Regions from separate parts of the Kocuria sp. MNB10 genome, predicted to be linked through region 1. Evidence: predicted binding sites of a transcription regulator. Region 1 holds the regulator's gene; the other holds the start of a gene.
The links. Region 1 encodes HrcA, which represses chaperone genes, less so after heat shock. Its sites were predicted from a motif close to TTNGCACTCGNNNNNNNCGAGTGCNAA; they were not measured.

Region 1 (16,053 bases):
GACCCACGGCCTTGGTCTTGCCGATGTTGACGCCCACCACGGGGCGCGCACGATGCGTACGGGCGGCGTCCTGGGCGAGGCTCTGCAGTGCCGAGGCCACTCGCGGGGCCACGGCCTCCGCGCCGTCGTTGTTGAAGCCCATACGATTGATCACGGCGCGGTCCTCGACCAGGCGGAACAGCCGCGGACGGGGATTGCCCGGCTGACCCTGGCCCGTGACCGTGCCGATCTCCACGTGGCCGAAGCCGAGGTTCGTTAACGCGTGGGTACCGGTAGCGCCCTTGTCGAAACCCGCGGCCAGACCGAATGGGGACGGGAAGGTGAGCCCCATGACATGGACCTCGTTGCCCGGATCCGGGCGGGTAAGGCGGTGCAGCACCCGCCCCAGGCCCACACGGCGGGCCAGCTTGATCCCCGCGAACCCCACGGTGTGGGCGAGTTCCGGGTCCATCCAGGAGAAAACGAGATTGAAGAAAGCGGGGTACACGCGCATGGGGCCAGTTTTTCACACGGGGTGCCCGCTCCCGGACCACCTCGGGCGCATCACCGGCGGGTATGCCAAGTGGGCGCTGATACGACGGGAAGACGAGTTCAGGTTAGATACAGTCTCAATCTAAACTCGAATTATAAGTATCAATATTCAGTTGAAACTCTAAATACTGAGGACCCAATTCGGCGGTTACTCCCCCGTGGCCGGGGCCGTCTGATCCATCGCTCCCCCGTATCGTCGGTTGCGGTGAGCGTAATCCTCTACCGCACGCCACAGCACACGGCGGTCCATGTCCGGCCACAGGATATCCAGGAACATCATTTCCGCGTATGCGGACTGCCACAGCATGAAATTGGACAGCCGCTGTTCTCCCGAGGACCGCAGGAACAGGTCCACGTCCGGTAACTGGGGCTCATCCAGGTACCGCTGGACCATGTCCTCGGTAATCGACCCGGGCGTGAGCCGCCCCTCCTGGACGTCCCGAGCCATCGCGACCGCGGCGTCGGCGATCTCCGCGCGACCGCCGTAGTTCACGCACATGGTCAGCGTGATGACATCGTTGTCCTGGGTCTCGCGCTCCGCGGTCTCCAGTCGGTTGATCACGGACTTCCACAGGCGGGGGCGCCGCCCTGCCCACCGCACCTTGATCCCCCATTCCTTGAACGTGGGCAGCTGGCGGGACATCACGTCCCCCGTGAAGTTCATGAGGAACGCGACCTCGGCCGGGGACCGTTTCCAGTTCTCCGTGGAGAACGCGTACGCGGACACGTACGGGATCCCCAGGTCGATGGCTCCCGCGACGACCTCCATGAGGGCTCGCTCACCCTCCCGATGCCCCTCGGTACGCGGCAGTCCGCGGTCGTTGGCCCAGCGGCCGTTGCCGTCCATCACGAGGGCCAGATGTCGGGGAATGGCATCGCGATCCAGGGCGGGCACCGTGGCACCGCTGGGATGGGGCGGCGGCGGGGCGAAGCGGCTCATGCGGGGATCCTTTCGAGAAGCGACGGGGTGGTCCTCCCCCACCCTAGAACTTCCCACCGAGTAGCGGGCACTCCCCGCCTCAGCCGTCCCCTCGATCCACGAGGGCCAGGGAACGCACCGTGCGCTCCATGTGCCATTGGATGTACGCCGCCACGAACCCGGCAGCTGCGCGCGCGGTCTTGGTGTCGGCGGCGTCGATCGTGGACCAGTCCCCGCGCAGCAGCCCGTCCAGCAGCACGAACGTGGCCGCACTGGGCGCGGCGGATCCCGGCGGACGGCACTGAGGACACACCGCACCGCCGAGGGCCGCGGAGAACGAGCGATGGGGCCCGGGAGCCCCGCACCGTGCGCAGTCCACGAAACTGGGCGTCCAACCGGCCAGGGCGACGGCGCGTAGCAGGTAAGAGTCCAGGATGCGCCCCGGTTCGTGCAGACCACGCGCGAGGGCGGACAGCGCTCCCACGAGCAACTGGTAGTGCTGGACTGCGGTGTCGTAGTCGTCCGCGGTGAGTTTCTCCGCGGTCTCGACCATGGCCGCCGCGGCGGTGTATTTTTCGTAGTCGGCCACGATGCTCTGCCCGTATGCCCGTTTGCCGATGGCCTGCGACACGATGTCCAGGTTCCGTCCGTGCACGAGCTGCACCTGGGCCACGTGGAAGGGTTCCAGGCGCGCACCGAACCGCGACTTGGTGCGCCGCACCCCCTTGGCCACCGCCCGGACCTGGCCGTTCTCGGCCGTCAGCAGGATCACGATCCGGTCCGCTTCACCGAGGTCGTAGGTGCGCAGCACCACGGCGTCGTCCCGATAGCTACGCGATGCGAAGGTTGAACGGGCCATCGGGTCATTGTGCCACCTACCCCGGACACGACTCCGCTGCGGCGCACCCGGGTGCCCGCAGCGGAGTCGTCGGAGAAGGGAAGGAGCGCGCTCAGTCCTGCTGGGCCAACTGCGCGTCACGCACGGCGCGGTTGACCGCGGAGATCACGGCCTTCAGGGACGCTCGCGTGGTGTTGTTGTCCATCCCCGCACCCCACAGCACGCGGTCACCCACGGCGAGCTCCACGTAGCTCGCGGCCTGCGCGTTCGCGGACGCGGACAGCGTGTGCTCGGTGTAGTCCAGCAGGCGCACGTCCACGCCCTCCGCGTTGAACAGCTGAATCAGCGCGTCGATGGGCCCGGTGCCGTGCGCGGTGCGCTCGTGGTGCTCGCCGCCCACGTCCAGGCCGATCTCCAGGACCGTGTTGCCCTCGTCCTCGGCATGGGTGGAGATGGACGTGATGCGGTAGTGACCCCACAGCTCGCCGCCGCCGTCCTTGGCGGGCAGGTACTCGTCGGTGAAGATCTTCCACAATTGCTGCGCGGTGACCTCCGACCCCGAGGTTTCGGTGTACTTCTGCACGACCCCGGAGAACTCGATCTGGGCCCGGCGGGGCAGGTCGATGCCGTACTCGCTCTTGAGCAGATAGGCCACGCCACCCTTGCCGGACTGGGAGTTCACGCGGATCACGGCCTCGTAGCTGCGGCCCACGTCCTTGGGGTCGACCGGCAGGTACGGGACGGCCCATTCCATGTCATCGATGTCCACGCCCCGCTCCTGCGAGTCCCGCTGCATGGCCTCGAAGCCCTTCTTGATCGCGTCCTGGTGCGAACCGGAGAACGCGGTGAAGACCAGGTCACCGCCGTACGGGCTGCGCTCGGGCACGGGCAACTGGTTGCAGTACTCCACCGTGCGGCGGATCTCCTCGATGTCCGAGAAGTCGATCTGCGGGTCCACGCCCTGGGTCAACAGGTTCAACCCCAGGGTCACCAGGTCCACGTTGCCGGTGCGCTCGCCATTGCCGAACAGGCACCCCTCGATCCGGTCCGCCCCGGCCAGGTAGCCCAGCTCGGCGGCGGCCACACCGGTCCCGCGGTCGTTGTGGGGGTGCAGCGACAGGATGATGTCGTCGCGGTGGTACAGGTGCCGGCCCATCCACTCGATCGAGTCCGCGTAGATGTTGGGAGTGGCCATCTCCACGGTCGCGGGCAGGTTGATGATCATCTTGCGACCGTCACCCACCTCGAAGGTCTCGGCGACCTCGTTGCAGATCCGCGCGGCGAACTCGAGCTCGGTGCCCGTGTAGGACTCCGGGGAGTACTCGTACGTGACGTCGGTGTGCTTGAGCTGTTCCTCGTACTTGCGGCACAACCTGGCACCGGTCAGGGCGATGTCCACGATGCCGTCCATGTCGCGGTCGAAGACCACGCGTCGCTGCAGGGTGGACGTGGAGTTGTACAGGTGTACGATCGCGTGCGGTGCGCCCTCGATTGCCTCGTACGTGCGCTCGATCAGGTGCTCGCGGGACTGCGTGAGCACCTGGATGGAGACGTCCTCCGGGATCAGGTCGTCCTCGACCAGGGTGCGCACGAAGTCGAAATCAGTCTGCGAGGCGGACGGGAAGCCCACCTCGATCTCTTTGTAGCCCATCTTCACCAGCAACTGGAACATCTTCAGTTTGCGCTCGGAGTCCATGGGGTCGATCAACGCCTGGTTTCCGTCCCGCAGGTCCACGGCGCACCAGCGCGGGGCCGTGGTGGCCACCTTGTCCGGCCACGTGCGGTCGGACATGTCAAACGGGAAGTTCTGGTGGTACGGGGTGTACTTGTGGACGGGCATTCCGGAGGGACGCTGCAAATTCTTCATGGGAAGGGGGCCTTTCGATCAGAAGCTTGTGGGCCGGCACCACGGAACTCCGCAGCGGGTGGTCGGCCGTGAGGATCGGTTCAGGCCCCGCTGCGGCACGTAAGCAGGAGTAGCGTCATCCCTTGCCGCATGTGATCCAACGTACCACTAGGTCACCGGCACACCGGATCGTTACCCCGCCGCGGTCTCCTGGCACGTGAACTGCTCCGCGGTCTGGCCCTGCAGGTCCTCGGGCAGGGCGGCGTTGCGGTCCATCGTGTCACCGCTACGGAAGTCCTGGCCCACCGCGACCTCGATCCCGGGCACGTCGTAGCTCGCCACGAGTTGGCTCGGTGAGACGTTCAGGACAGCGGCGACGTCGTCCGCGGCCAGCGCCCAGTTGGGGTTGTAGAACATCTGCGTGGCCGCGAGCTGCGTGCCGGAGGACGCGGTGCGCGCCTGGTCGTAGCCGGCGCGTTCGAGCACGCTCACGAGCTGGTGGTCCCGGCCCCCGGCGTCCGTGCGGTTGCTCACCGTGATCGGCACGAGCGACGGGTCCACGGCGGGGCCGGTCGCGGTGGGCGATGCCGCCGGCTCGGTGGGGTGCGTGGCACTCGGCACGGGGGTAGCGGTCTCCCCCATCGCGTGGGAGGGCCCGGGGGACGCCGCCGGCGCGTCGCGGGCCTCCGTGACGGAGACGTCCCGACGCAGGGTCTCGAAGAGCCGCTCGGCGGGCTTCTCTTCCAGCTGCAACCGGTTGGGGTCCTGCGGGTAGGGCTCGGACGGCGCGGTCACGAACGCGATCCGGCCGGGATCGATGCCGTTGAGCGCACCGGCCATGCCCACGAGGGTGGGGATGGAGGTCAACCCCTGGTCCACGTGCAGGTTTTGGGTCATCACCTCGGCGATGTGGTAGAGCTGCGGGAGGTTGGTGAGCGTCCCGTCCGCCTGGATCTTGCGCGTGAGGGACGCCAGGAACGACTGCTGCGAGCGGATGCGGGCCTCGTCCCCACCGTTGCCGAACGCCGCGCGGGAACGCAGGAACGCGAGTGCCTGTTCGCCCTCCACGGAGGAGATCCCGGCGGGCAGGCGCAGCCCGGACTTGGGGTCATCCACCGGTTCGTTGACGCATACCTGCACGCCGCCCACGGCGCTGGAGAGTTCCTTGACGGCGTTGAAGTCGGCGAGCATGAAGTGGTCGATGTTCACGCCGGTGAGTCGGTTGATCGCGGCCACGGTGCACCCAGGGCCGCCGTGTTCCACCGCACTGTTGAGCATCCCGGTCGTGGCCGGGTACACGGTGCCGCTCTTGGGGTCCGTGCACTGCGGGATCCTGACCATGAGGTCCCGGGGAAAGGAGACCACGGTGACGGCGTCGCGGTTCTCGGTCACGTGCACGAGCATCATGACGTCGGTGCGGCCCTCGGCGTCGTCCTCGCTGCCGTATTCGCTGTTGCCCTGGCCGTGGCGAGTGTCCGAGCCCATGACGAGGATGTCCAGGGGGCCGTCGTCCACGTTCTCGGCACCGTCGGAGAGGTTCAGGGGGCTCGAGGTGAGGTTGCCGGTCAGGCGCAGCGCGGCGATCCCGCCGATGCCGAGTACGGCCAGTAGCCCGAACACGGCCAGGATCACGGCGATCCTGCGTACCGAGGAGCGGTGGACATGGGCGCGGTGATGACGTCCGGTCTGGCGCAGGTCGTACGCCTCGCCGTCGCGATCCGTGCGGCGGGCGGGGTGCGTACTCCACGGCGCGCTCGTACGCGAACTCCGGCGGCTCCGGCGTGGTGCTGAGCTGGGATCCACCGGTGACGTCTCCTGGGGTCTCGGATCGGGCGGGGCGTGCGGCCCTGACTGGTAGGTCAGGCTACGGCACCGGGTTGACGTGTGGTGTGTATCCGCTCAGAACCCGAGCTTGGACAGCTGTCGGGGGTCCCGTTGCCATTCCTTGGCGACCTTGACGTGCAGGTCCAGGTAGATCCGGGTGCCCAGTAGAGACTCGATCTGGGCTCGGGCGCGCGTTCCGATCTCGCGCAGTCGCGCACCGCGCTTGCCGATCACGATGGCCTTCTGGGAGTCCCGTTCCACGTACAGGCTCGCGTGGACGTCCAGCATGGGGTTGTCGGGTGAGCGGCCTTCACGTTCGGAGACCTCGTCCACGACCACGGCGAGCGAGTGGGGCAGTTCGTCCCGCACGCCCTCGAGCGCAGCCTCGCGGATGAGTTCGCCCATCATGGTGACCTCCGGCTCGTCGGTGAGGTCCCCTTCCGGGTACAGGGGCGGGGAGACGGGCATCAGCGACACGAGCAGCTCGGCGATCTCGTCCATCTGGAAGCCGTCCGCCGCGCTCACGGGGATCACGTGGGCCCATCCGGCCGGCGTGTCCTCGGTGCGCTGCGCGGCCGGGCGACCGCCGGTGCCCTTGGCGGACGGCGCCGCGTCGCGACGTCGTCGTCGTGCGTCGCGCTGGGCGCGCTCCTCGGTGACGACCTCGCGCCCGAGCTCGCTCACGGCCACGAGCTGTTCGGCGAGGCGCTGCTGGGGGACGAGGTCCGCCTTGGTCACGATCGCGACCACGGGGGTGCGCCCGACGGCGGCGACGACCTGCTGGGCGATGTACCGGTCCCCCGGGCCCACCTTCTGGTCCGCGGGCACGCAGAACCCGATCACGTCCACCTCACCCAGGGTCTGGGCCACGACGTCGTTGAGCCGCTGACCGAGCAGCGTGCGCGGACGGTGCAGGCCGGGGGTGTCCACGAGGATCAACTGACCGTCGGTGCGGTGCACGATCCCGCGGATGGTGTGCCGCGTGGTCTGCGGACGGTTGGACGTGATCGCGACCTTGCGCCCCACGAGCGCATTGGTCAGCGTGGACTTGCCCACGTTGGGCCGGCCCACGAACACGGCGAAACCGGCGCGGAAGTCAGCGGGCTGTTCAGTGGGCTGGGTCATCGCGGGTCCTCGGTCGTTCAGTCGGTGCGGGGGTCGGAGGCGGTGCGGCGCCTCACGTCATGGTCTCCACGGGCGCGTCCCGGCCCAGGAACTCCTCGAGCAGCGAGCGCTGGGCGGTGAACATGCGGGCGCGTTCGTCCTCGTGGGCGTGGTCGTGGCCCAGCAGGTGCAGCAGGGAGTGGGTGGTGAGCAGGCACAGTTCGTCCTGGGTGCTGTGGCCGGCGGCCGCGGCCTGGCGTTCGGCCACGGGTGGGCACAGTACGACGTCCCCGAGCACGCCCAGGCTAGGGTCGTCGGGGGTGCCCTCGCGCAGTTCGTCCATGGGGAAGGACATGACGTCGGTGGCACCGGGCAGGTCCAGCCACTGTTCGTGCAGTTCGGCCATGCGGGTCTCGTCCACCACGGCGATGCTGACCTCGGTGTCGGGGTGCAGGTGCCAGCGGGTGAAGGCGAGGTCCACGAGGGCCTCGAGCTGGTCGGTGTCCACGGCGCGGTAGGCGGTGGGCAGCTCGGCCTGTTCGGCGGGGGTGTCCCAGGGCAGGTCGAAGGCCACGCTCACGGGGTGTCTCCCTCGGTGCGCTCGGACGACGCCGCTCGGCGTTCGTCCTTGCGGCGGGCTCGTTCCACGCGGTGGCGGTTGGTGGTGTCGAACTGGTCGTAGGCGGCCACGATCTCGCCCACGAGTTCGTGGCGCACCACGTCCGCGGAGGTCAGTTCGCAGAACGCGATGTCGTCGATCTTCCCGAGCACGTGTTGGACTTGGCGCAGTCCGGACTTGGTGGTCCCGGGCAGGTCCACCTGGGTCACGTCACCGGTAACCACGATCCGTGAGCCGAAGCCTAGACGGGTGAGGAACATCTTCATTTGTTCCGGGGTGGTGTTCTGGGCCTCGTCGAGGATCACGAAGGCGTCGTTGAGGGTGCGCCCGCGCATGTAGGCCAGCGGGGCAACCTCGATGGTCCCGGCCTCCATGAGCCGCGGAATGGACTCGGGGTCCATCATGTCGTGCAGGGCGTCGTAGAGGGGACGCAGGTAGGGGTCGATCTTGTCGTTGAGCGAACCTGGGAGGAAGCCCAGTCGCTCGCCGGCCTCCACCGCGGGACGCGTGAGAATGATCCGGTTGACCTCCTTGGCCTGCAGGGCGCGCACGGCCTTGGCCATGGCCAGGTACGTCTTGCCGGTACCGGCGGGCCCGATCCCGAAGACCACGGTGTGCTCGTCGATCGCGTCCACGTAGGTCTTCTGGTTCACGGTCTTGGGCCGGATGGTCTTGCCCCGGGTGGAGAGGATGCTCGTGGACAGCGCGCTCGACGGGCGCAGGTCCTGGGCGTCACGCATCATGCGGGCCACGCGCAGCACCGTGCGTTCGGTGATCTCGGTGCCGCGCAGCGCCATCGTGAGAAGTTCCTCGAGCAGGGAGGCGGCCAGGCGGGTGTCGATCACGGGCCCCTCGAGGGCCACGTCCAGGTCCCGCACGGTCATCCGCACGGCCGGGAACTGCTGCTCGAGCAGACGCAAGGTCGCGTCCCCGTGACCCAAGGTCCGGACGGCGGTCTCCCGATCCGGTACGTGCACGGTGACGCGGGTTCGTTCGGTGGGCGGAGTGCTCAGTGCCTCGGTCCCTTCGGTTGGTTCGCTCATCGGGTCCAGCCTACCGGTGCGCGCGGACCTGGACCCGCCGGGACCGACGGGCTCGCGCGCCGCAGGTTGCAATCCCATAACGGTCCGCCCGGATCCACGTGCGACGTTAGCGCCCGTGGCTCCCGGTGGGTAAGTTGTGTAGCCGTGAAAAATCCCGCAGGAACGACCGAGCCGCAGCGTCGTCGTGCCACCGCGCCCGGCGGACTTCGGCGCGCCGCGACGGGGGCGCTCGCCGTGTCGCTCGCCGCGGTCGTGGCCTCGTGCGGGACCGCCGCCGACCGACCGGACCACAACTCCGAAGCCGCCCCCGGGATCGCCTCCGCGCCCATGAACACGGACACCGCGATGGAAGGCGTGGCCACCGAACAGGCCCCCGTGTACTGGGTGGGCACCGGGGACCAATCGCGCTACCTGTTCCGCGAGTTCCGCACCCCGACCTCCCAGGACACGACCGACCCCGTGGCCCAGGCGGCGCTCATGGTCACCTCGGCCACCCCCGCGGACCCGGACTACCGGTCCCTGTGGTCCGCCGTGGACACCGTGGGCACCTCCGTGTCCCCGGACGGAACCATCACCGTGGACCTGCCCGCCGCCGCGTTCGCCTCCCAACTCTCCCCGCAGGACGCGCGGGTCGCACTGCAGCAAATGGTGTACACGGTCTCCGCGGCGGCTGTGACCGCCGGGCTGTTGGACTCGTCCACGGCCAAGGAGGTGCGGGTCCTCGTGAACGGGCAGAGCGGGTACAAGGCCTTCGGAGCCGTGGAACTTCATGCCCCGCTCACGCGTGACCCCGCACTGGCCGCGCCCGTGTGGCTCGTCGACCCCCAGACCGGGGCGGAACCCAAGAGCCCCGTGACGGTCTTCGCCCGCGTGCTGCCCTCGGTGCGTGACGCCCTCTGGGAGGTGCTCGAGGACGACCGCGTCGTGCACAGTGGGAACATCGCACCCGCTTCCCCCGGCTCGGATCCGACCACGGGCACGGAACTACGCACGAGTGTCACGCTCGACCCCGGGACGTACACCGTGCGCGTGAGCGGCACGGACGATTCCGGCACCACCGTGTCCGACGATCACGCGATCACAGTGCGCGCCGGGGACTGAGCCCTCCCCGTTGGGTCCCGGGTCAGTCCCAGAGCCCGAGCACCGCGTGCAGCGCGGCCAGTGCCGCGGGTCCCGCGGTGGACGATCGCATGACAGTGGTTCCCAGGCGCATCGGCTGAGCACCGGCGGCGCACAACGCCTCGAGCTCTCCGTCACCGATCCCTCCCTCCGGGCCCACGATCACCGCGATCCGGGACCGATCACCCCACCGGGTCACGTCCGGGGTGGACCAACGTGGGCTCGCCGATTCATGCAGCACGAGCCACAGCATCTGGGGTTCCGCAGCGATCAGCCGGGCCAGACCCGCGGTGTCCACCCAGTCACCGCGTTCGGGCCAGCGGGCGCGCCGCGACTGCTTGGCCGCCGCGGCCAGGGTGGAGTCCCACTTGGCCATGAGTTTGGCCGCGCGGTCCGCGTGGACGCGCACGATGCTGCGCTCCGCCTGCCACGGGATCACCCGGGAGACCCCGAGTTCCGTGGCGGCCTCCGCGGCCTGCAGGTCCCGGTCCCCCTTGGCGAGTGCCTGCACCAGCGTGAACTCCGGCTGCTGCGCGGCGTCGTGGTGGATCTCGTGGACGGTCACGCTCATCCGGTCCTTGGCCCCGGAGTCGAACGTGCACACCGCACGGGTGCCGTGCCCGTCCACGAGGTCCAGGGCCTCCCCCGCGCGCAGGCGCCGCACGGTCACCGCGTGCTTGGCCTCGGGACCCACGACGTCCAGGACCTCCCCCGGGTGCGCCCGGAAGAGGTCCCCGGCGGGGACGTGGAAGACGGGGTTGGTCACAGGTCGTTGAACCGGTCCCGCAACCGGGAGAAGAACCCACCGGAGTGGTTGGTGTTCACGGTCGTGCCGTCCGCCGCTTCCTCACCGCGCAGCTCGGCGAGTCGCTCGAGCAGTTCGCGCTGTTCGGAGGAGAGGTCCTTGGGGGTCTCCACCTCGAAGTGCACCTTGAGGTCCCCGCGGCCCTTGCCCCGCAGGTGGGTGACACCCAGGTCGTCGAGCGTGACGGTCGCACCGGACTGGGTACCGGGATCGACGTCCACCGTGCGAGCGCCGTCGAACGTCTCGAGGCTCACGGTGGTGCCGAGCGCGGCGGCGGTCATGGGGATACGCAGGCGGGCGTGGAGATCGTCGCCCTCGCGGAGGAAGGTGGGATCGGGGTCCACCTTCAGTTCCACGAAGAGGTCGCCGTTGGGTCCGCCGGCGGTGCCGGCCTCACCCTGGCCGCCCAGGCGGATGCGGTTGCCGGACTGGATGCCGGCGGGGATCTTCACGGTCAGGGGGCGGCGGTCGCGCACGCGGCCCTCGCCGTAGCACTCGTGGCACGGGCTCTCGATCACGGTGCCGAAGCCGTTGCACTGGGAGCACGGGGCCTGGGTGGTGACCATGCCCAGGATGGACTGGCGCTGGTACTGCATGTGGCCGGAGCCGCGGCACATGGTACACGTCACGGGGCTCGTGCCGGGCTGGCAGCACGTGCCCTGGCACGTGGGGCACACGACGGCGGTGTCCACCGTGATGTCCTTCTCCATGCCGAACACGGCGTCCTTGAGGGAGATCCGCACGTTGATCAGGGCGTCCTGGCCCTGGCGGGTGCGGGACTGGGGGCCGCGCTGGCCACCGGCTCCCGCGCCCTGGAAGAACGTCTCGAAGATGTCGGAGAAGCCGAAGCCCGTTCCGGGGAAGCCCCCGCCGAAGCCGGTGTCCGTGCCGTTCTCGTTGCCTGTGGCGTCGTAGACACGGCGTTTGTCCGGGTCGGAGAGGACGTCATTGGCGTGGGAGACGCGCTTGAACTCCTCGGCGGCCTCGGGTGAGGGGTTCACGTCCGGGTGAAGTTTGCGGGCCTTCTTGCGGTAGGCGCGCTTGATCTCTTCGGCGCTGGCGTCCCGGCTCACGCCGAGGGTTTCGTAGTGATCGCTCACGATGTCGTCGTTTCTTCTTTCGTCGGTTCTACGGTCGAGCGGGGCGGGCGGCGCTCACGTGCGCTCAGCCCCCAGGTTCTTGGACAGGTAGCGGGCCACCGCGCGCACGGAGGCCATGGTCGTGGGGTAGTCCATGCGTGTGGGCCCCACGACTCCCACCTTGGACGCGGCGTGCGGACCGTAACCCGTGGCCACCACGGACGCCTCCGCCAGGGGGTCGTCGCTGTGGTCGGAGCCGATGCGCACCGCGACCCCGCGTTCGTCCTGCTGCATCTCGGACAACAATCGCAGCATGGCCACTTGTTCCTCAAGCGCCTCGAGCACCGGGGAGATGCTCTGCGGGAAGTCCCCGCTGAAGCGCGCGAGGTTCGCGGTCCCGGCCATCACCAGGCGGTGTTCGTCCGACACCGCTGCGAGCACCGCGAGCGCCCCGGTCACCGCGGTCCCGGCGTCGCGCAGTTCCTCGGGCAGGGCCGGGGGCAGGGTCACGGCGGCGTCGGGGACGTCTTCCACGGGCCTGCCGAGCAGGCGTGCGAGCACGTGGGCGCGCAGCTCCAGCAGCTGGGCCTCGGTCAGGGTGACGGGCAGTTCCACGGTGCGTTGGGCCACGCGTCCGGTGGTGGGGATCAGGATCACGAGTACGCGGGCGTCTCCCACGTCCACGAGTTCCACGTGGCGCACGGTGATCCCGGTGCGCACGGGATACTGGATCACGGCCACCTGGTGGGTGAGCTGGGCGAGCAGGCGCACGGTGCGCTCCATGATGTCGTCCAGGTCCTGGGCGCCGTCCATGAACACCTGGATCGCGCGGCGCTGGGCGGAGGTGAGGGGCTCCAGAGCTGCGATCTGGTTGACGAACTCGCGGTAACCTCGGTCCGTGGGGATCCGCCCCGAGCTCGTGTGCGGGGCCACGATCAGCCCGTCCTCCTCGAGGGCGGCCATGTCGTTGCGCACCGTGGCGGAGGAGACGGGTAGGCGGTGGCGTTCCACGAGCGCCTTGGACCCCACGGGTTCACGCGAATGGACGTAGTCCTCCACGATGGCGCGCAGGATCTGCGCTCGGCGCGGATGCTCCATGTGTCTCACCTCCCGTTGCTGGCAATTCTGGCACTCAAGAGTTCACAGTGCTAATCCTGGCCGTCCGGGGCCCGTGGGTCAGGGGCCGATTTTGATACGCTCGCGGCTGATTCGCCTGCCCGGCGGCGCGCTCGCGCCGCGGCACGACGTGGAGGAGTCGCCCGTGAACGCATCCGGCTGGTCCTGGGGTCCCCGGGACCTAGGCAGTCCCGACGTCGCCCGCACCGGTCCCGTCTCCCGGGACGTCCCCGTGGCCCGGGACATGGTGCTCGAGGACGTGGAGACCGGGTGGGTGGGCGCCGTCGTGGGCGTGGAGACCATCGGCGGGATGCGCGTGGTGGGTCTGGAGGACCGGCACGGGCGCGTGAAGTCCTTCCCCCTGGGCCCGGGCTTCCTCCTGGACGGCGAACCCGTGCGGCTGGGCCCGCCCGAGACCCGCAGCGCCCCGGCCAAGCCCCGGATCACGCGTTCGGGGTCGGTCGAGGTCGAGAACCTGCGCGCGTCCGTGGCCAAGGAGTCGCGTGTGTGGGTCGAGGGGTACCACGACGCCGAGCTCGTGGCCAAGGTGTGGGGCCACGACCTCGCGGTCGAGGGCACCGTGGTGGAACCCCTGCACGGGATCGACGACCTCCCCTCAGCCATCGCCGAGTTCCACCCCGGCCCGCAGCGCCGGCTCGGGATCCTCGTGGACCACCTGGTCGCGGGCTCCAAGGAGTCCAGGATCGCCCAGGAGGCGCTCGCGGTCCCGGGTGCCCGGGACAACGTGCTCATCCTCGGACACCCCTACGTGGACATCTGGCAGGCCGTGAAGCCCAGCGCCCTGGGGATCCGGGAGTGGCCCGTGATCCCGCGCGGGGTGGATTGGAAGACCGGGATGGCACGCGCGCTGGGCCTGCCGCACCGCACACCCCAGGACGTGGGGCGGGCGTGGCAGGCGATCCTTGCACGAGTGAACACGTACGCAGACCTCGAACCGGCCCTGCTGGGCCGCGTGGAGGAGCTCATCGACTTCCTCACCGCCCCGGACGCCGCCGATTCCTGACCCGGGCTGCGCCTGACCTGCGGTGACCCACGACGTCGACGGCGCTCGCAGCCGGTGGTCTACGGCTTCGGTGACCCGCGTTAGCGGTGACCACCAGCGTGGGTGACGCCTGGCGTCGTCGTCCGGCGCGAGCCACGCGGGAACGACCGTAGGATGGGAGCACCGGCGTCCTCCGACCCGGATGGCTACCGCCCGTGAAAGGCACACCCGCTCGTGACTGACGCTGCTCCCTCCCCCTCCACTCGCTCCGCCGAGACTCCGTTCGAGTCCGTGGCCCCCGTGGCGCAACCCCTGGACGTGTCCCAGGACCGGCAGTGGGCCACCCTCGCCCACCTGGGTGGCGTGGTGGGCGTACTGCCCAGCTACATGATCCACCGGGTGTTCAAGGACCGCGGTCCCTTCACCGCTCAGGAATCCCGGGAAGCCGCCAACTACACCATGCTGCCCACCCTGGTGATCCTCGCGGGCATCGTGCTCTCACTCATCCCGTTCATCGGATGGCTCTTCTCGGTCATCGCCGCCGTGACCTGGCTGTTCCTGGCCATCACCTCCGTGCGCGCGGGCGTGAAGGTCAACCGCGGCGAACCGCACCAGTACCGGTTCAACACCCACCTCTACGACAAGTTCGCGGCCCGCAACTCCTGACACGGTCACCAGTCGAGCAAGCGGCGCGTCACGGCGTCGGCCATCAGACGCCCCGCGTCCGTGAGGACCGCGGACCCGCGGAGGGCGGCGGCGCCGTCCAGCCAGCCGTCGGCGATCAATCCGGCCACCGCGTGCCGCCCCTCCGGGCGCAGCCCCTCGAGCGGGAGTCCCTCACGGATCCTGATCCCGAGCATCACGTGTTCCACGTACTGCGTCTCGCCACCCAAGGTCTCGCGGCCCACGGCCGGTGAGTCACCCCGGCGCACGGCGGCCGTGTACGGCAACGGGTGCTTGAGGTTCCACCAGCGCACGCCGTCACTGTGTGAGTGCGCCCCCGGGCCGATCCCCCACCAGTCCTGATTGCGCCAGTACGCGAGGTTGTGCACGCTGCGGTTCTGCACCGCGCTGCGCCCGTGGGCCGCGCGGGACCAGTTGGACACCTCGTACCACTCGAACCCGGCCTCGCGCAGCAGCGCGTCCGCGAGCGTGTACTTCTCCGCCTGGTCGTCCGGATCCAGGTCCGGCACCTCACCGCGGCGGATCTGGGCGGCCAGCTTGGTGCCGTCCTCGATGATCAGGGAGTACGCGGAGACGTGGTCGGGGTCCATGGCCAGCGCGGCCTCCAACGAGGTGCGCCAGTCGGCCACGCTCTCCTCCGGTGTACCGTAGATCAGGTCCACGCTCGCGCCCAGTCCGCGGTCCTTGGCCCAGCCGACGGCGCGCGGGACGTTCGCCGGCGTGTGCGTGCGTTCCAGCACGCGCAGCACGTGGGGCACCGCGGACTGCATCCCGAAGGACACCCGGGTAACCCCGGCCGCGGCGAGCACGTCGAACGTCTCCTCGCTCACCGAGTCGGGGTTGGCTTCCACGGTGACCTCGGCGTCCGGGGCCAGCCCGAAGCTCTCCCGGGCCTGCTCGAGCATGAGCGCGAGCTCCCAGGCGGGCAGAAGGGTGGGCGTACCCCCGCCGAAGAACACGCTGTGTAGCGCGCGCGGCGGTGCCCCGGCGGCGTCGAGCACGGACCGGGCGAAGCGGACCTCCGCGGCGGCGTCGGCGTGGTAGTCGCGCTGGGAGACGCCGTCCCCGAGCTGGTCCATGGTGTAGGTGTTGAAGTCGCAGTACCCGCAGCGCACCGCGCAGAACGGGACGTGGACGTACAGGCTCAGGGTGCGATCGGTGGCGCGGGCGACCGATGCCGCGGGGAGCGCGCCGTCCCGGGGTGCGGGATCACCCTCCGGTTGGGCGGGCATTACTTCTTCTTGTCCTTCCCGCTGTCCTCGTCCGAGGACAGCGCGGCCACGAAGGCCTCCTGGGGGACCTCCACGCGGCCCACCATCTTCATGCGCTTCTTGCCCTCCTTCTGCTTCTCGAGCAGCTTGCGCTTACGGGAGATGTCACCGCCGTAGCACTTGGAGAGCACGTCCTTACGGATCGCGCGGATGTTCTCGCGCGCGATGATCCGGGAACCGATCGCGGCCTGGATGGGGACCTCGTACTGCTGGCGCGGGATGAGCTTCTGCAGCTTGCCCGTCATGAGCACG
Region 2 (16,053 bases), 1.2 Mb from region 1:
CGGACCCGGGTGGGGAACATCTCGGCGTAGAAGGACGGCCAGATGCCATTGGCCATGGAGTAGAACACGCCGGAGAGCACCGCACCCAGGAGGAAGATCAGGACCCAGTTACCGGAGGACACCGCGCCCAGATAAGGGAACATGAGCAGCGAGGAACCGATCACACCCATCACGAAGATGGGCTTGCGGCCCACCCGGTCCGCGAGCAGCGCCCACGCGGGGATGGTGAACAGGGCCACGAAGTTGGCGAGCACGGACACCCACAGCATGGTGGAGCGTTCCAGGCCCACGACCGAGGTCGCGAAGGACAGGGACCACACCAGGAACACCACGTTGACGGTGTTGATCAGCGCGGCCGCGGCGATCCGGATCACGGCGGCCTTGTGGTACTTGAGCATCAGGGCCAGCGGGGTCGCGGGCTTCTCGCCGGGGGTCTCGGCCTGGGCGTCCTCGAAGGCGGGCGGCTCCTCCAGGTGGCGGCGGATCAGGTAGGCGACCAGGACCACTACGGCGGAGATCCAGAACGGGACGCGCCAGCCCCAGCTGAACAGCTGCTCCTCGCTCAGCAGCAGGGTGAACGGGATGAACACGGCGGTGGCCAGCAGGGTGCCGAACTGCGTCCCCTGCAGGGTCCACGATGTGGTGAACGCACGGTGGCCATCTCGGCGTGCTCCAGGGACACCGAGATGGCACTGGCCTGCGCACCCGAGGCGGACAGGCCCTGGATCACGCGGCACAGCACGAGCAGGGCGGGTGCCAACAGGCCCACCTGGTCGTACGTGGGCAGGCACCCGACCAGGAACGTGGCGCCGCCCATCATGAACAGGGTCAGCATCAGGACGAACTTGCGTCCCATCCGGTCACCGAGCGGGCCCATGATGAGCGCCCCCAGCGGCCGCACCACGTAGGCCACGCCCACGGTGCCCATGGCCAACAGGATGGCCACACCCGGGGACGCGTCCTTGGGGAAGAACAAGTGGTTGAGCACGAGCGCCGCCGCGGTGCCGTATACCGCGAAGTCGTAGTACTCGAGCGCGGAGCCGATCCAGCTGGCCAGCGCCGCCTTCTTGGGGGTCTTGACGTTCTCGGGGCGTGCGTCGGTCAGTTGTCCCGACGACGCCGCCGGGGCCGGCGGGTGGATCGGCTGATCCGGTCCTGGGGTCGTGCTCATGAGCGGGTCCTTCCGTGGGGCGTCATCGCGTTAGCAATTGCCAAATAATGAAAATCACTTCCGAATACTTGAAACCAAGAATGGTGTGGGTCACACTGTTCGTCAAGTGGTCGAGAAAAATGCCCGTTAGCGAATCAGGAGTTGAGTGTGAGCCCCAACGCATCGCAGCCGCGCGTCGCGGCGTCGGTGGCCCAGGAACCGGCCCAGGAACCGGAGCAGGAATCCGGCCGGGAACCGGAGCGAGAAGGCGACCGGGAACCGGGTCGGGAGTCCGGGGAGGGCGGGGCCGGTAGCCGGTCCCGGGCCGCTGACCGTTCGGGAACCGTGCGCAAGGGGCTCGCGCTGCTCGAGATGCTGGCCGAGTACCCCCACGGGGCGACCGCCGGGCAACTCGTGGCGGACTCCGGCTACGCGTTCAGCACGTGTTACCGCTTGCTGAGCACCCTCGTGGACGCCGGGTACGCGGAGTACGAGCCCGCGACCAAGCAGTACCGGTTGGGTCTGCTGCTCTTCGCGATGGGACAGAAGGCGGCCACGGCCAGGGGTTACGCCGGCACCGCACTGCCCGTCATGCGGGAGGTCGTGGAGGCGACCGGCGAGAGCTGTCTGCTGGCCGTGCTGGACGGGGACCGTTTCCTCACCGTGCACACCGTGGACGGCCCGCACCACCGCATCACCACGGACCCGGGGGACCGGGGGGAGCTGCACACCTCCGCGCTCGGCCGGGTGCTGCTGGCTTTCACCGCACCGGGCGTCCGCGATGACCTCGTGGCGTCCCTCGACCTCAGCGCGCGCACGGAGCGCTCGCTCACCGACCGCGAGCGCTTGCGCGCGATCCTCACGCAGGTCCGGGAGCAGGGGTGGGCCCTGCAGGACCAGGAGCACGACGACGGTATGGCCGCCCTGGCCGTGCCCGTCATGTCCCCAGGTGCTCCCCTCCAGGCGGCGCTCGCGCTCGCCGCGCCCGTACACCGGTGCGATCCCACTGAGCTCATCCAGAACGTCCCCCTGTTGCGGGAGGCCGCGGACCGACTCGCGGTGGTGCTTCCGCAGCGCAGCTGATGTTCGGGTCCGGGCTCCCCGGGCCCTGAATTCGCACCTCTTGACCACGGCACACACTCCCCGGAAGGAGTCCCATGTCCACTCGCAACGAGTCCTACCTGGTGGGTTTGATCGGCGACGGCATCACCCAGAGCCTCACCCCGCCCATGCACGAGGCCGAAGCGGACCGGCACGGTCTGCGCTACCTCTACCGCCCCGTGGACCTGGGGGTGATCGGACGCCCCGGCACGAGTGTGGGGGACCTCTTGCGGGCCGGGCGTGATCTGGGGTTCAACGCCTTCAACATCACGCACCCGTGCAAGCAGCTCGTGCTCGAGCACCTGGACGAGATCGATCCGCGCGCCGAGGCCATCCAGGCCGTGAACACGGTGCTCATCCGGGAAGGAAAGTTCATCGGGTACAACACGGACTGCTCGGGGTTCACCACCGGATTCGGGCACGGTCTGCCCGGCGTGACCGTGGGGTCCGTGGTGCAGTTCGGTTCCGGCGGGGCGGGGTCCGCGGTGGCCGAGGCCCTGCTGTCCCTGGGTGCGCAGCGGCTGTGTCTCGTGGACGTGGACGTGGCCCGCGCCGCCGAGCGAGCGAGCGAACTCGCCGCCCGCTACCCGGACGCGGTGGTGGAAGCCGTCACGGCCGAACGGGCCACGGAGCACATCGCGGCGGCCGACGGCGTGGTCAACGCGACCCCGGTGGGGATGCACCACCACCCCGGGACGCCTTTCGACGTGGGTCTGTTGCGACCGGAGCACTGGGTCGCGGACGTGATCTATCTTCCGCTCGAGACGCCCCTGGTACGGGCGGCGCGGGCTCTCGGGTGCTCGGTGCTGGACGGTGGACACATGGCCGTGGGGCAAGCAGTAGATGCGTTTGCATTGATCACGGGGGTTGCCCCGGACAGTGCCCGCATGCGCCGGCACTTCCTGGAGCTCACCGGCCAGGGCGACGACGCCGTTACCGTCCCCGCGTCCGCTCCCGAGGGTGAGCGCAACCACGAGAAACAGGAGGGTGTCCTGTGAGGACCAGTATCGCCACGGTGTGCTTGTCCGGAACCCTCGAAGAGAAGATGCGGGCGGCGGCCTCCGCCGGGTTCGACGGGATCGAGGTCTTCGAGCCGGACCTGGTGGTCTCGCCGTCGTCGCCCGAACAACTCCGAGAGCTCGCAGCGGAGCTGGGGCTCTCCCTGGACATGTACCAGCCGTTCCGCGACGGCGTGGAGGTGGCCCCGGAGACGTTCCCGGATTCCCTGCGCCGACTGCGCGCCAAGTGCGAACTCATGAACCGGCTGGGCACCACGGTGCTGCTCGTGTGCTCGAACGTGGCTACCGGTGTTCTGGACGACGACCAGGCGATCGCCGAGCAGCTGCGGACCGCGGGCGACGTCGCCGACGAATACGGGATCGACCTGGCCTACGAGGCTCTCGCGTGGGGCGCGCACGTCAACGACTGGCGCCACGCACACCGGATCGTGGAACTCGCGGACCACCCCCGGGTCGGGACGTGCCTGGACAGCTTCCACATCTTCTCCCGCGGGGACACCGTGGCCGGGGTGGAAAAGTGCGACCCGGACAAGATCTTCTTCGTGCAGCTCGCGGACGCGCCCCTGCTCCAACAGGACGTGCTCTCGTGGTCGCGCCACCACCGGGTCTTCCCGGGTGAGGGGGACTTCGACCTGGTGGACCTGTTGGGCCGCCTGCACGAGTGTGGGTACGCCGGGCCCGTGTCCCTGGAGATCTTCAACGACTCGTTCCGGCAGGCGGACGTCTATCGCACGGCCGTGGACGGGTTGCGGTCCCTGCGCTGGCTCGAGGACCAGACCGCGGACGTCGTGCGCGACGCCGGCGGGGAACCCGAGCGCGAGCCGCTCGTGCTCACCGATCTGCCCGCTCCGCAGACCCCCGACGACTGGGACTTCGTGGAGCTGCGCACCCGGGAGCTCGGGCGCGTGACCCGGTTGCTACATCAGCTGGGGTTCTCCCTGGCCGGGCACCACCGCTCCAAGGACTCGGTCCAGGCGTGGACGCAGGGGCCGGTGCGGATCGTGGTCTCGGAGGACCCGGGGGCCACCGTGCAGCCCACGCGGCTCGCGGCCCTCGGCTTCCAGGTCGCGGATCCCGACCTCGCCGCGTACCGCGCGGAACGCCTGCTCGCCCGGGCCGTGGATCGCGCCCAGCAGCCGGACGAGACCGTGCTGCACGGCGTGCTCGCGCCGGACGGGACGGAGTTATTCTTCGGCCCGCACGGCAACCATGGGGTGCCCCCGTGGCTCGGGGAGTTCGGCGCGGACCAGGACGACGCGGCGTCGGGCGCCCTGATCACGGGCGTGGACCACGTGAACCTGGCCCAGCCGTGGCAGCACTACGACGAGGCGGTGCTGTTCCTGACGTCCCTGCTGAACCTGCATCCCACGTCCTCGCAAGAGGTCGCGGGGCCGTCCGGACTCGTGCGCTCGCAGGTCATGCGCTCGGAGGGCAACACCGTGCGGATCCCCCTCAACGTGGCGCCCATGGCCGCGGAGCAGGGCGCCTTCACGGGCGCGGCCTACCCGGAGCACGTGGCGCTCGCGTGCTCGGACGTCGTCGCGGTGGCACGCCGGGCACGACGCCGCGGGCTCGCTTTCCTGCCCGTGCCGCGCAACTACTACGAGGACCTCGTGGCCCGCTTCGACCTGGATCCTGAGTTCGTGGCCGAGCTCGAATCCCACGGGCTGCTCTACGACCGGGACGAGCACGGGGAGTTCCTGCACTTCTACACGGCCACGCTGGGCGAGGTGTTCGTGGAGGTCGTGGAACGCCGCGGCGGCTACGAGGGCTTCGGCGCCCCCAATGCTCCCGTCCGGTTGGCCGCGCAGTACCGGGAGTTCGGGGGCTGAGCCCGGTCGGTGGCCTGTGAGAGCATGCCGCGCCATGATGGGGCCATGGATACGCCGGAGATCGAACCCACCGCGGAGCCGCCGAGGCAGCACGGGTCAAGGGGTGCGTCGGATCCCGTGCTGTCCCGGCTGGCCCGGGAGGAACCCCTGACATGGTGGAATCCCGCGGTGGACAGCGCCCGGGGGCTGGCGGCTTCCGGGGTGGACCCGGCCTTGGTCGACGACGCCGCGGCGCGCCTCGAGCGGTTCCGGCCCTGGATTGCGGCGACCTTCCCCGAGACCGCGCCCGCGCGGGGGCTCATCGAGTCGCCATTGGACGAGGCCGGCGAGTGGCAGCGCGTTAGCGGTATCCGGACGGGGCGGGTCCTGCTCAAACGTGACGACATCCTCCCCGTGAGCGGTTCCATCAAGGCCCGTGGCGGGGTGCACGAGGTCCTGCAGTACGCCGAGACGCTCGCGGTGCGCCACGGCCTGCTGCCGGAACCACCGCGGCCCGGACCGGACTACACCGTGTTCGGGGCCGAGCCCTTCCGCCGGCTCATGCGGGAGCACCGCGTGGTCGTGGGTTCCACGGGAAACCTGGGGCTGTCCATCGGGATCATCGCCGCGGCGCTCGAGCTGCGGGCCACGGTGCACATGTCCGTACACGCGCAACAGTGGAAGAAGGATCTGCTGCGCTCGCGGGGAGTGGAGGTCGTGGAACACAGCACCGACTACACGGAAGCCGTCGCGGCGGGGCGTGTGGCCGCCGAGGCGGACGAGTCGGTGCACTTCGTGGACGACGAACACTCGCTGAGCCTGTTTGCGGGGTACGCCGTGGCGGGGGCGCGGGTGGCCCGGCAATTACATGACCTGGGTGTCGCTGTGGACGCTGAGCATCCCCTGTACGTGTACCTTCCATGTGGCATCGGGGGAGCCCCGGGCGGCGTGGCCTACGGATTGAAACGGGAATTCGGGGATGCAGTGCACTGTGTGTTCGTGGAACCCACCCGCGCACCCTGCATGCTCCTGGGTGTGTACACGGGTCGTCATGACGGGATCTCGGTGGCGGAACTGGGGTTGGACACCCGCACGGTGGCGGACGGGCTCGCGGTGGGGCGGGCCTCAGGATTCGTGGGTCGAGCCGTGGAAGGGTTGCTCGCCGGTTACGTCACGTGCACGGATGAGGCGATGTTGTCCCAGGTCAGGAGCCTGTATGGCGCGGAGGGCATGGTGGTGGAGCCCTCGGCCGCCGCGGCCCTGGACGCCCTGCGGCGCGTCGCCCACGAGGGAGCGGGGGAGAACCCGATGAAGATCCCCGACGGGGCCACCCATCTGGCCTGGCTCACCGGTGGTGGCATGCTCCCGGATCACGTGCGGGCGGGATACCTCGCATGACGCTCCGACAACCGACGTTCCAGGGACCGACGCCCCCACCATCGATCCCTCAAGGACTGAAGTACGCAGACCTGGCAGGGAGGTGATGAGAGCCTCCTCATCAGAAGATGCACACAGTGCAATTACTGCCGTACGATGGATCACGTGTTGACCACGTTGCTGTCCGGATGCGCCGACGACCGTTCGGGTGAGCCTCGATCAGGGGAGCCCAAGGACAAGCGCGAAGCCATCCGGCTGCGCAATCGGCGGGCCATCATCGCGGCCGCGGGTGAACTGGCCACCGAGCTGGGCACCGACCGCGTGACCGTCAACGAGTTGGCCGCGCGGGCGGGGGTCTCCCGCCGGACCATCTTCAACCACTTCCCCTCGGCCCAGGACGCGGTGTTCGAGTACCTCTCGGAACTCGTGGCAGGGCTGATCGACGGGGTGCTGCGGGATCTCCCGGAGCCGACGACGCCGAAGGGTACGACAGCGGCGACGTCGGACGTTTTCCTGGGGGACGTCTACCGGCAGTTGATCGGATCGCTGCGCACCCACACCCTGATCGAGGAACTCCAACCGGTGTTCTCCGTGGACCTGCAGGACACCCCCGCGGCCTCGCTGTGGGGATTCAGGGTGACCCGCACCGCCGTGGACCGCTTGAACGAGGTGCTGCGCGAACGACTGCCGCAGCACTCGTCCTTCGAGACGCACTTGGTGGCCACCACGCTCATCAACTCGTTCGCTGAGTGCCTCGACGAATGGGTTGCGCGCACCGGGGGCGAGCTGGACGAGCGGGGTCGCCGGATCTGGGACGAACTGTTGACCACCGCGCTCGGCGTCCTGGGGCGGGGCTTCGATTCCTGATGCCGCGCACCGATCCGAAACCCTGACCAGCACCACCGGCGAGCCCCCGACGCCGGGGCCCGAGACCGCAGACCGGCGCCGCGGCGTCGTCGACAACCGCACAGCACCCATGGACCGATCAGCCGCCGCCCCGCGCGACGCACCCACCAGAGAACTTCCGATTCAGTAGGAGAATCCCGTGGCACGACTTCTGTACAGGCTGGGCAAGAGCGCAGCCTCCCACGCGTGGGCGGTGATCTTGGTATGGCTCGCGGTGCTTGCGTTGGCCGTGGGCGGGGTCGCCATGTCGGGTGTGAACCTGAGCAACGCCATCACGATCCCGGGCACCGAGACCCAGAACCTCGCGGACCGGCTCAAGGACGAACTCCCGGAGGCGAACCAGGGTACCGGGCGCGTCGTGTTCTTCACGGAGGACGGCTCCGAGTTCACGCAGGCCCAGAAGGACGGCATCGCCGAGGCCCTGAAGGCCACCGAGGACGTGGACCAGGTGGCCTCCACGAGCAACCCGTTCCAGACGCAGCAGCAGCTGGACGACGGTCGGCAGCAGTTGCGGGACGGCCGCCAGCAGCTCGAGCAGGGCGAGCAAGCACTCGCACAGCTGCGCCAGAATCTGCCGCCGGGCGTGAGCGAACAGCGCATCCTGCAGCAACGCGGGATCGACCCGCAGCAGATCGCCCAGCAGAAGGCCCAGCTCGAAGAGGGTGAACGGGCCACGGAACGCATGGGTGACTACCGCGTGGTCTCCCGGGACGGCAACTCCGCGATCAGCGTGGTGAGCTTCTCGGTGGACCAGACCTCCGTGGAATCGGACACCAAGAGCGCAGTGATGGACGCCATCAAGGACCACCCCGTGGACGGCGTGGACGCCGAGTTCTCCCAGGAGCTCGCGCAGGACATCTCTTCCCTGGTGGGTCCGGCGGAGATCGTGGGCGTGATCATCGCGGCCCTGGTGCTGCTGATCATGCTGCGCGCCGTGGTCCCTGCGGCGCTGCCCGTGCTGACCGCGCTGTTGGGCGTGGCCATCGCCACGAGCGCCACCCTCGCGTTCTCCGGCGTGATCGACATGATGTCCGTGACGCCCATGCTCGGCGTCATGCTGGGCCTGGCCGTGGGCATCGACTACTCCCTGTTCGTGCTCAACCGGCACCGGCAGCAGTTGCGACGAGGTATGCCCGTGCGGGAATCCATCGGGATGGCCGTGGGCACCTCCGGAACCGCCGTGTTCTTCGCGGCGCTGACCGTGATCGTGGCCCTAGTGGCTCTGAACGTCACGGCGATCCCGTTCCTGGGACTCATGGGCACCGTGGCCGGTGTGGCCGTGGCGATCGCCCTGCTGTTGACACTCACACTCACCCCTGCTCTGCTCTCCCTCGCCGGGCGGCGTGTGCTGCCCAGGAAGGTGCGGGACGCCGCGCCCCGCGAGGAGAACATCGACGAGCACGACGTCCCCCTGCACCTGCGCCACCCCTGGATCACCACCCTGGCGTGCGCGGCCGTGCTCATCGTGCTCGCGCTGCCGGCCCAGACCATGCGCCTGGGCCTGCCGGACGCGTCCACCGAACCCCAGGACAGCACCCAGTACCAGGCCTACCAGCGCATCGCGGACGACTTCGGTGCGGGTGAGAACGGACCCCTCGCCGTGGTCGTGGACCTCCCCGGGGGTCTCAACGATGCCGAGGCCACCGACAAGATGAACACGGTGGCGGACCGCTTGGCGCAGCAGGACGACGTGGCCAACGTGCTCCCCGGTGTGACCACGGACGACAACACCACCGGCGTGATCCAGGTGATCCCCTCCTCGGGACCCGCGGACGCCGCGACCGAGGAACTCGTCAACAACATCCGGGACCTCAACGGCGACCTCCAGGCCAACGAGGACGTCCACGTGGGTGTGGCCGGCACCACCGCGGCGAACATCGACGTCTCCCATTTGCTGGGCGAGAAACTGCCCCTCTACCTGGGCGTCGTGCTGATCATCTCGCTGTTGTTGCTGCTCATGGTCTTCCGCTCCATCCTGGTCCCGGTGATCGCCACGCTGGGCTTCCTGCTCTCCGTGCTCGCGGCCTTCGGTGCCGTGGTGGCCGTGTACCAGTGGGGTTGGGGTGGCGCCGTGTTCGGCGTGCACGATCCCGGGCCCATCCTCAGCTTCCTGCCCACGCTGATGATCGGCATCCTGTTCGGCCTGGCCATGGACTACCAGTTGTTCCTGGTCTCCGGGATGCGCGAGGCCTACGCCCATGGGCACCCCGCGCGCCAGGCCGTGGTCTACGGCTTCAAGGCGGGCCGCTCCGTGGTCACCGCCGCGGCGATCATCATGATCTCCGTGTTCGCGGGCTTCATCTTCGCGGACATGGCCATGATCCGGCCCATCGGCTTCGCACTCGCGATCGGCGTTCTCCTGGACGCGTTCGTGGTGCGCATGCTCCTGATCCCCGCGGTCATGCGTTTGCTGGGCGAGAAGGCCTGGTGGCTCCCGCGCTGGCTGGACAAGATCCTCCCGCACGTGGACGTCGAAGGTGAGTCCCTCGCCGTGCAGGGTGCCGGGCAGTCCGGCACGGTCTCCGCGGGCGACGCCGCCGTGTCCGCCCCCGTCACCGGTCGCCATCGCGCGGTGTCGGGGAAGCGCCGGGAAAAGTCCGGTCACGGGCAGCACGCCGCGACCGCCGCCGTGGCCACCGCGGGTGCGGCCGGTGCGGCCGGTGTTTCCGGTCGGACGACGTCGCACGGTCACCGTGCCGGGGCCGGCGAGCGGACCCACGGTCACGTCGGGAACCACCGCACCGCGGCCGATCACCGTGCCACCTACCACCGGGGATCCGAGCGCCGCTCGGCCGGGCAGCACCATGCCACCGGGACCCCTCTCGGTGCCGTGGCCGATGACGCCCAGCGCCGCGGTGAGCCCGAGGGCGCTGCCGAGAATGGGGGCTCCCGCGAAGACGCCGCAACGCCCGGAACCGCGGGGACCCAGCGGCGTCGCGGTCGGCACGCGGCGGCTTCCACGAGCACGTGCATTGCCGAGGACCGGGCCGCCAAGCCGGCCGCGGACGTGATCGTGCGCGCCGCGGACCCGGTGCTGCGCGCCACGAACCAGGCGTTGCGGGTGCTCCCGGACGTGCTGGATTCCGAGGAGAAGCTGCTCGAGTCCCTGGCCGTGCGCGGCGAGGAAGCGGCACCGCACAAGGCGATGCACAAGCGCGCGAGCTTCGAGAAGGTCATGGTGGCCGGGTACCCGGTCATCGTCGCGCGGCCCAAGGCAGCCATCACCCGGGCGGACGCCCCGGTGGTCGTGCATTGGCACGGCGGAGCGTACGTGAACCCCATGACCACGGTGCACTGGCGCTGGATCGACGCCCTGATGCAGCGCACCGGGGTCACCGTGGTGGTGCCGGGCTACGGGCTCGCCCCCGATCACACGGTGGACGAGGCGCTCGAACTCGCCGACGGCGTGTGGGACCTGGCCCGTTCGTTCGGCCCGCGCGTCTTCCTGTCGGGCGACTCCGCCGGCGGTGGTCTGGCGTTGGCCCAGGCCATGCGACTGCGGGACGCGGATGATCTCGGCGTGGCGGGTTTGATCCTCATGGCCCCGTGGGTGGACACCACGGTGACGAACCCCCAGATCGAGGCGTACCGGGACGCGGACCACATGCTCGGTACCGACGGCGCTCGGGCCGCCGCTCGTTGGTGGGCCGGCACACGGGACGTCACTGACCCCATGGTGAGCCCCGCGTTCGGCGACGTGCGCGGACTACCCCGCACGTTCGTGCTGCAGGGTGACCGGGACATGCTCTACCCGGACACCATGGAGTTCGTGGCCGAGCTGGTGCGAGCAAACGTCGACACCACCGCGGTGGTCTGCGAGGGCGGACCGCACGTGTACGCGCTCATGGTCTGGTCCTCCCGCGCGTCCGAGGACCTCGACCACGTGGTGCGGTGGATGAACCGCTGACCCCGTCGTGAACATGACTGTGCCCCGCAGGGTGACCTGCGGGGCACAGTCATGTCATGGGGCGGTGAGCCCCCGATTGAGCAGGCTTGTTCCGACCGGGTGGATTCGCCGGTCAGCGCCGGTGAAGGGCCGGTCCTGATCGGCCCTGTTCAGTCCTGCGACCCCTCGGAGTCCTTCTGCACGTTCTGCGAGCGGTCCTCGTCCGAGCCCTTGTCGTGCTCCAGGACCACGTTGTCGTGGTGTTCCTGGCCGGTGGCCACCTGGATCTTGCGCGGCTGGGACTTGGGGGACACGGGGATGGTCACGGTCAGCACGCCGTTGTCGTACGCGGCGGTGATGTTCTCCGTGTCGATGCCCTGGCCCAGGTTGAGCTGGCGGACGAACGAGTGGCTGCGGCGCTCGCGCACGATCCACTTGGTGTCCTTCTCCGCGGAGGGCAGACGACGCTGCGCACGGATGGTCAGCAGCTGACCGTCCACGTCCACGTCCACGCTCGTGGGATCGATGCCCGGCAGGTCCGCGGCAAGGTAATAGTTGGCGCCCTGACGGTAGAGGTCCATGGGCATCTGCTCCAGGCCGTTGCGGCCAGAGAGGACCTGGTTGGCAAAGTTCTGGACCTCGGAGAACGGGTCGAATGTAGCCATGACGATTACTCCTTCACTCTGCGGCACCCACGTGCTGTGCCCCGCGATCCGGTCGATTACCCGCGTGGAGCCATCACGTTTCTTGAGTCTTTGTGACTCAACAACGTCTAATGTAGCAGGCTGTCGACGGAAGTGCTAGTCATTGACGCACGAAAGCTGAGTGGCACTGACTCAAGCAGCGGGCGGGCCTGTTGCAGCGGCGTCGGCGGCGCGTAAGATCGAGTCACCAGTGACACCCGAACGCTTTGAGGAGGCCCCCGTGCCCAAGGCGAAGAAGAACGGCCACGCGCGTCAGGACGAGATCCCGTCCACGCTGCAACGCTCGGACGAGAACGCACAGGACACGTTCGCGCAGACCTACGACTCGGCGCAGGAGGAATACCACGACGACGCTCGGGCGGCGCGCACCGCGTGGTCGGCCGTCAAGCACACCCACGAGAAGGTCGGGGACCACTGGGAGCCCAAGGAGCACAACGGGCCCTCGGACGACAGCGCCGAGAAGGGCGGTCTGAACTCGGAGGACACCGCCGGCGGGGTGGACGCTAATGCCGGCAAGGAGCACCTGTACGAACTCGCCCAGGAACTGGACATCACGGGACGCTCGGACATGGCCAAGGACGAATTGGTCGAGGCGATCGACAAGGCCAACCGGAAGAAGACGCGCGAGGCCCGCGACTGAGGTTCACCGCTCGGCGGGCTCATACCCTGCGGGTTTGTGACTGCTGGCCTGCGATCGGTGGGTCTACAACTGGCGGGCCAGGAAGACCGAGGCCGTGGTGGCGTCGTGGAAGGAATCCACGGGCTCGTAGCCGCGCTTGCGGAACATCGCGATCCCCTCGGTCATCTCCTCGTTGAGGGAGACCACGGCCGTGGTGGCGCCGAAAGCGCGCACCTTGTTCTCGAGTGCCCGCACCAGGGTGCGCGCGTGGCCCTGTCCGCGGTGTTCCGGGGTGACCCAGATCCGGCGCAGTTCCACGCGGTCATCGTCGAGTTTGCGCACCGCGCCGCACGCGATGACCGAGCCCGTGACCAAATCCGTCATGAGGAAGAAATCCCCGTGCGGCGGAGTGACGTCCTCCGGGGCGGTGACCTCGGTGAGTTCGGGATCGAAACCGCCGTCGATCCGGTTGTTCAACTCGCTGAAGTACGCGCTCAGGGCGCGCAGCGTGTGCTCACTGGCGGCCTGACCTTCCACGATACGAACCGGTGCGGTGACGTTCATCCCACCATGGTGACACCTTGGTGTGCTGTTCACCAGCGCCCGTGTCAGGTAGCTTTCGTTCGTGACCGAGACCCGCCCCGGCCCCAAGCCGCGTATCTCCATCCTGGTTCCCACTCCGCTGCTGATCACGGAAATCACGGAACCGGCTGCGCATCGTAACCGTAGTTCCCACGAGTCGGACGTGCACATGCACCCCGGCGGGCAAGGGCTGTGGGTCGCCCGGATGGCCGGGTCGCTGGGGGTGGACGTGTCCGTGAGCGGGCCGTTCGGCGGGGAACTGGGCTCGCTGATCCGCACCATGCTGGACGGGTTGGGCATGCAGGTCAATGCTGTGCGCTACGGATACGGCAACGGTGGATACGTCTACGACCTGCGCGGTGAGGACCGGGAGACCGTGGCCCACATGCCGCCCCCGGAGCTCTCCCGCCATGAACTGGACGATCTCTACGGCACGGCGTTCGTGGACGCGCTCGCCTCGGACGTCCTCACGGTTACCGGGGCCGAACCCGGGGACGTGGTGCCGGCGTCGTTCTTCGGCCGCCTTATCCGGGACACGCGGGATGCCGGGACCACCGTGGTCGCGGACCTCAGCGGCAAGCCCGCACTGGCGGCCGTGGCGGCTAACGTGGACGTGCTCAAGATCAGCCACGAAGAGGTGCTCGATCTCGAGCTCGTCGCGGAGGACACCGCGGAGGCCCTGGTGAGCGCCGGACACATGCTGCTCGAACGCGGTGCGGGCGCCGTGGTGATCTCACGCGCCAAGGACCCCGCGCTGCTCGTGGAGAAGGATTCCGTGCGGGAGGTCTCCGCGCCGTCCATCACACCGCTGGACCACCGAGGGGCGGGGGACTCGATGACCGCGGGGATCTCGGTGGGTCTGGCGCGCGGTCTCGATCTCGTGGAGGCCGTGGCCCTCGGTGCATCAGCGGGAGCGCTGAACGTGGCGCGCCGCGGCCTGGGGACCGGCAACCGCACGACCATCGAGAAGTTCGCCCGCGAGATCACGGTGCGCACGCTGTCCTGACGTTCCGGGTGCTTGACCTGTGGCTCTCCGATTCGGTGCCACGACCCGGCTCCGGCTCGACGCGCCGAGCAGTTCGGTCTGACGCCCAGTGCACCCTGACCGGACGTGGTCGCGGGCAGTTCGGCCCGTGTGAAGCGTGACCGGGTTGGTCCTCCTGGGTGGCATGGCCCGAATACCGGGCTCTGGTCCGCGTGACGGGCGCGTGTCACCATGGTGCACATGCACATCCTGGTCACCAATGACGACGGCATCTCGTCCCCGGGGCTCGCGGTTTTGGTGCGCGCTGCATTGGATCGGGGGCACACGGTGAAGGTGGCCGCACCCGCCGAGGAGTACTCGGGTGCGAGTTCCTCCCTGTCTGGGGAGGAGATCGACGGCCGGATCGCGCTCGTCGCAGCCGCGCCGCCCGGGATGCCGCGCGACGTGGACTGCGTGGGCGTGAAGGCCGCACCCGCATTGATCGCGTTCCTGGCGTCCTATGGTGCGTTCGGCCAGCGGCCCGATCTCGTGCTCTCGGGGGTCAACCTGGGCGCGAACACGGGCAAGGCCACATTGCATTCCGGTACCGTGGGGGCGGTCCTGACGGCCGCGTCCCACGGGATCCCCGGCATCGCGGTGTCCATCACGTCCGGCGCGCCGCAGCACTGGGACACCGCGCACCTGGTCACCCGGTTCGCGCTCGAGCGATGGGAGACCCGTCCGTTCGACGAGTGGATCCTCAACATCAACGTCCCCGACGTCGCCCCCGAACGCCTCCGCGGACTCAAACCCGCGCGGTTGGCGGGCTTCGGCGCGGTGCAAGCGCAGATCGGCCGCGGGGACGAGAAGCACATCGCCGTCACCTACAGCGCCGAGACCGGCCCGGAGGAACCCGACAGCGACCACTACCTCCTCACCCACGGCTGGGCCACGGCCACCCTGCTGCGCGCCCCGGTGGACGACCCCCACCAGACCCTGCGCACCTTCGCCCCGGACGCTCTGGGCATCACCCCTCGCGATCCCTCCGCCGACGACGCCGCACCCGCCCCCCTCGACGACGTCACCGTGGACGCCGCCACGGTCATGCGCCGCACGTGACCCGGAGCCTCTGCTGTCGTGGCGTGGAACAGAGTGAAACGGCGATACCCCAGTGACCCGCCCCGGGAATGCCCGCCCATGTGACCCTCACAAACCTTTGGGCACGCGGAAACCACTATCGAAACGCTGGGCACGCGGAAGCCAGTATTCGGGCGGTTAAGTGGCTTTGGAGTGCCTGAAAATCCGCGGTGGGTCTCTACGTGCCTCAAACTTTGCCGGTGGCCTCCGCGTGCCTCACGACTCGCAGCCGGAGACACACGCCCCGCTGGACGCGGCACGCAGCGCCGGGAGAGCGTGCAACCGAGCCAGGGGAGCGAGGTCCGTGACGTCCTCCGCACCCGCGAGGGGCTGCCACCGCAGTTCCACGATCTCCGCTGCAGGCACGGGGGTGTCGGTGAGCGGCACGGTGCTCACGAACACGTGACTGTGCAGCGCGTGACCGGGTTCGTTCGCGGCATCCGAGTGCCATTCCCCCACGGGGCGCAACTGCTCCGGGGTCAGCGAGATCCCCAGTTCCTCCCGGACCTCGCGGATCCCGGTCTCCAGCGGTGTCTCGTCCCCCTCTGGCTTGCCCCCGGGGAACATGAACATCCCGGTCGAACGCTTGCGCACGGTCAGGACCGCCCCGTCCGAGGCGCGCCGCAGCACCACGCCGGTCACCTTGATCACGGGACGTGAGGGGGTCCTGTCGGCGCTGGTGAGGGGACTGGCATCATGGGAATCCGGCACGCCCCCACTATAAGGAGCCACGATGACGAACCCCCTGCACGATCTGTCCGTACCCGTGGTGCAGGCGCCCATGGCGGGTGGCCCCT

Region 2: the regulator HrcA is predicted to act here: its motif matches at 12,028-12,054, upstream of ACW9PK_RS05035 (Hsp20/alpha crystallin family protein).

The regions. Positions count from the first base shown of each region.
Region 1 covers NZ_CM133411.1:2,831,335-2,847,387, forward strand. Annotated here, with positions in the region: gene ACW9PK_RS12880 (quinone-dependent dihydroorotate dehydrogenase) at 1-493, opposite strand, end outside; gene ACW9PK_RS12885 (isoprenyl transferase) at 680-1,471, opposite strand; gene recO (DNA repair protein RecO) at 1,551-2,309, opposite strand; gene leuA (2-isopropylmalate synthase) at 2,401-4,155, opposite strand; gene ACW9PK_RS12900 (LCP family protein) at 4,327-5,937, opposite strand; gene ACW9PK_RS12905 (GTPase Era) at 6,034-7,083, opposite strand; gene ybeY (rRNA maturation RNase YbeY) at 7,136-7,591, opposite strand; gene ACW9PK_RS12915 (PhoH family protein) at 7,639-8,724, opposite strand; gene ACW9PK_RS12920 (GerMN domain-containing protein) at 8,869-9,825, shown strand; gene ACW9PK_RS12925 (16S rRNA (uracil(1498)-N(3))-methyltransferase) at 9,848-10,609, opposite strand; gene dnaJ (molecular chaperone DnaJ) at 10,606-11,748, opposite strand; gene hrcA (heat-inducible transcriptional repressor HrcA) at 11,803-12,825, opposite strand; gene ACW9PK_RS12940 (DUF3097 family protein) at 12,989-13,867, shown strand; gene ACW9PK_RS12945 (DUF4870 domain-containing protein) at 14,081-14,512, shown strand; gene hemW (radical SAM family heme chaperone HemW) at 14,518-15,762, opposite strand; gene lepA (translation elongation factor 4) at 15,762-16,053, opposite strand, start outside.
Region 2 covers NZ_CM133411.1:1,126,924-1,142,976, reverse strand. Annotated here, with positions in the region: partial or broken gene ACW9PK_RS05070 (MFS transporter) at 1-1,171, opposite strand, end outside; gene ACW9PK_RS05065 (IclR family transcriptional regulator) at 1,319-2,233, shown strand; gene ACW9PK_RS05060 (shikimate dehydrogenase) at 2,308-3,249, shown strand; gene ACW9PK_RS05055 (bifunctional sugar phosphate isomerase/epimerase/4-hydroxyphenylpyruvate dioxygenase family protein) at 3,246-5,102, shown strand; gene ACW9PK_RS05050 (D-serine ammonia-lyase) at 5,148-6,479, shown strand; gene ACW9PK_RS05045 (TetR/AcrR family transcriptional regulator) at 6,624-7,325, shown strand; gene ACW9PK_RS05040 (MMPL family transporter) at 7,504-11,271, shown strand; gene ACW9PK_RS05035 (Hsp20/alpha crystallin family protein) at 11,421-11,915, opposite strand; gene ACW9PK_RS05030 (ChaB family protein) at 12,175-12,594, shown strand; gene ACW9PK_RS05025 (GNAT family N-acetyltransferase) at 12,658-13,137, opposite strand; gene ACW9PK_RS05020 (1-phosphofructokinase family hexose kinase) at 13,199-14,161, shown strand; gene surE (5'/3'-nucleotidase SurE) at 14,381-15,238, shown strand; gene ACW9PK_RS05010 (NUDIX hydrolase) at 15,473-15,907, opposite strand; gene ACW9PK_RS05005 (NAD(P)H-dependent flavin oxidoreductase) at 15,990-16,053, shown strand, end outside.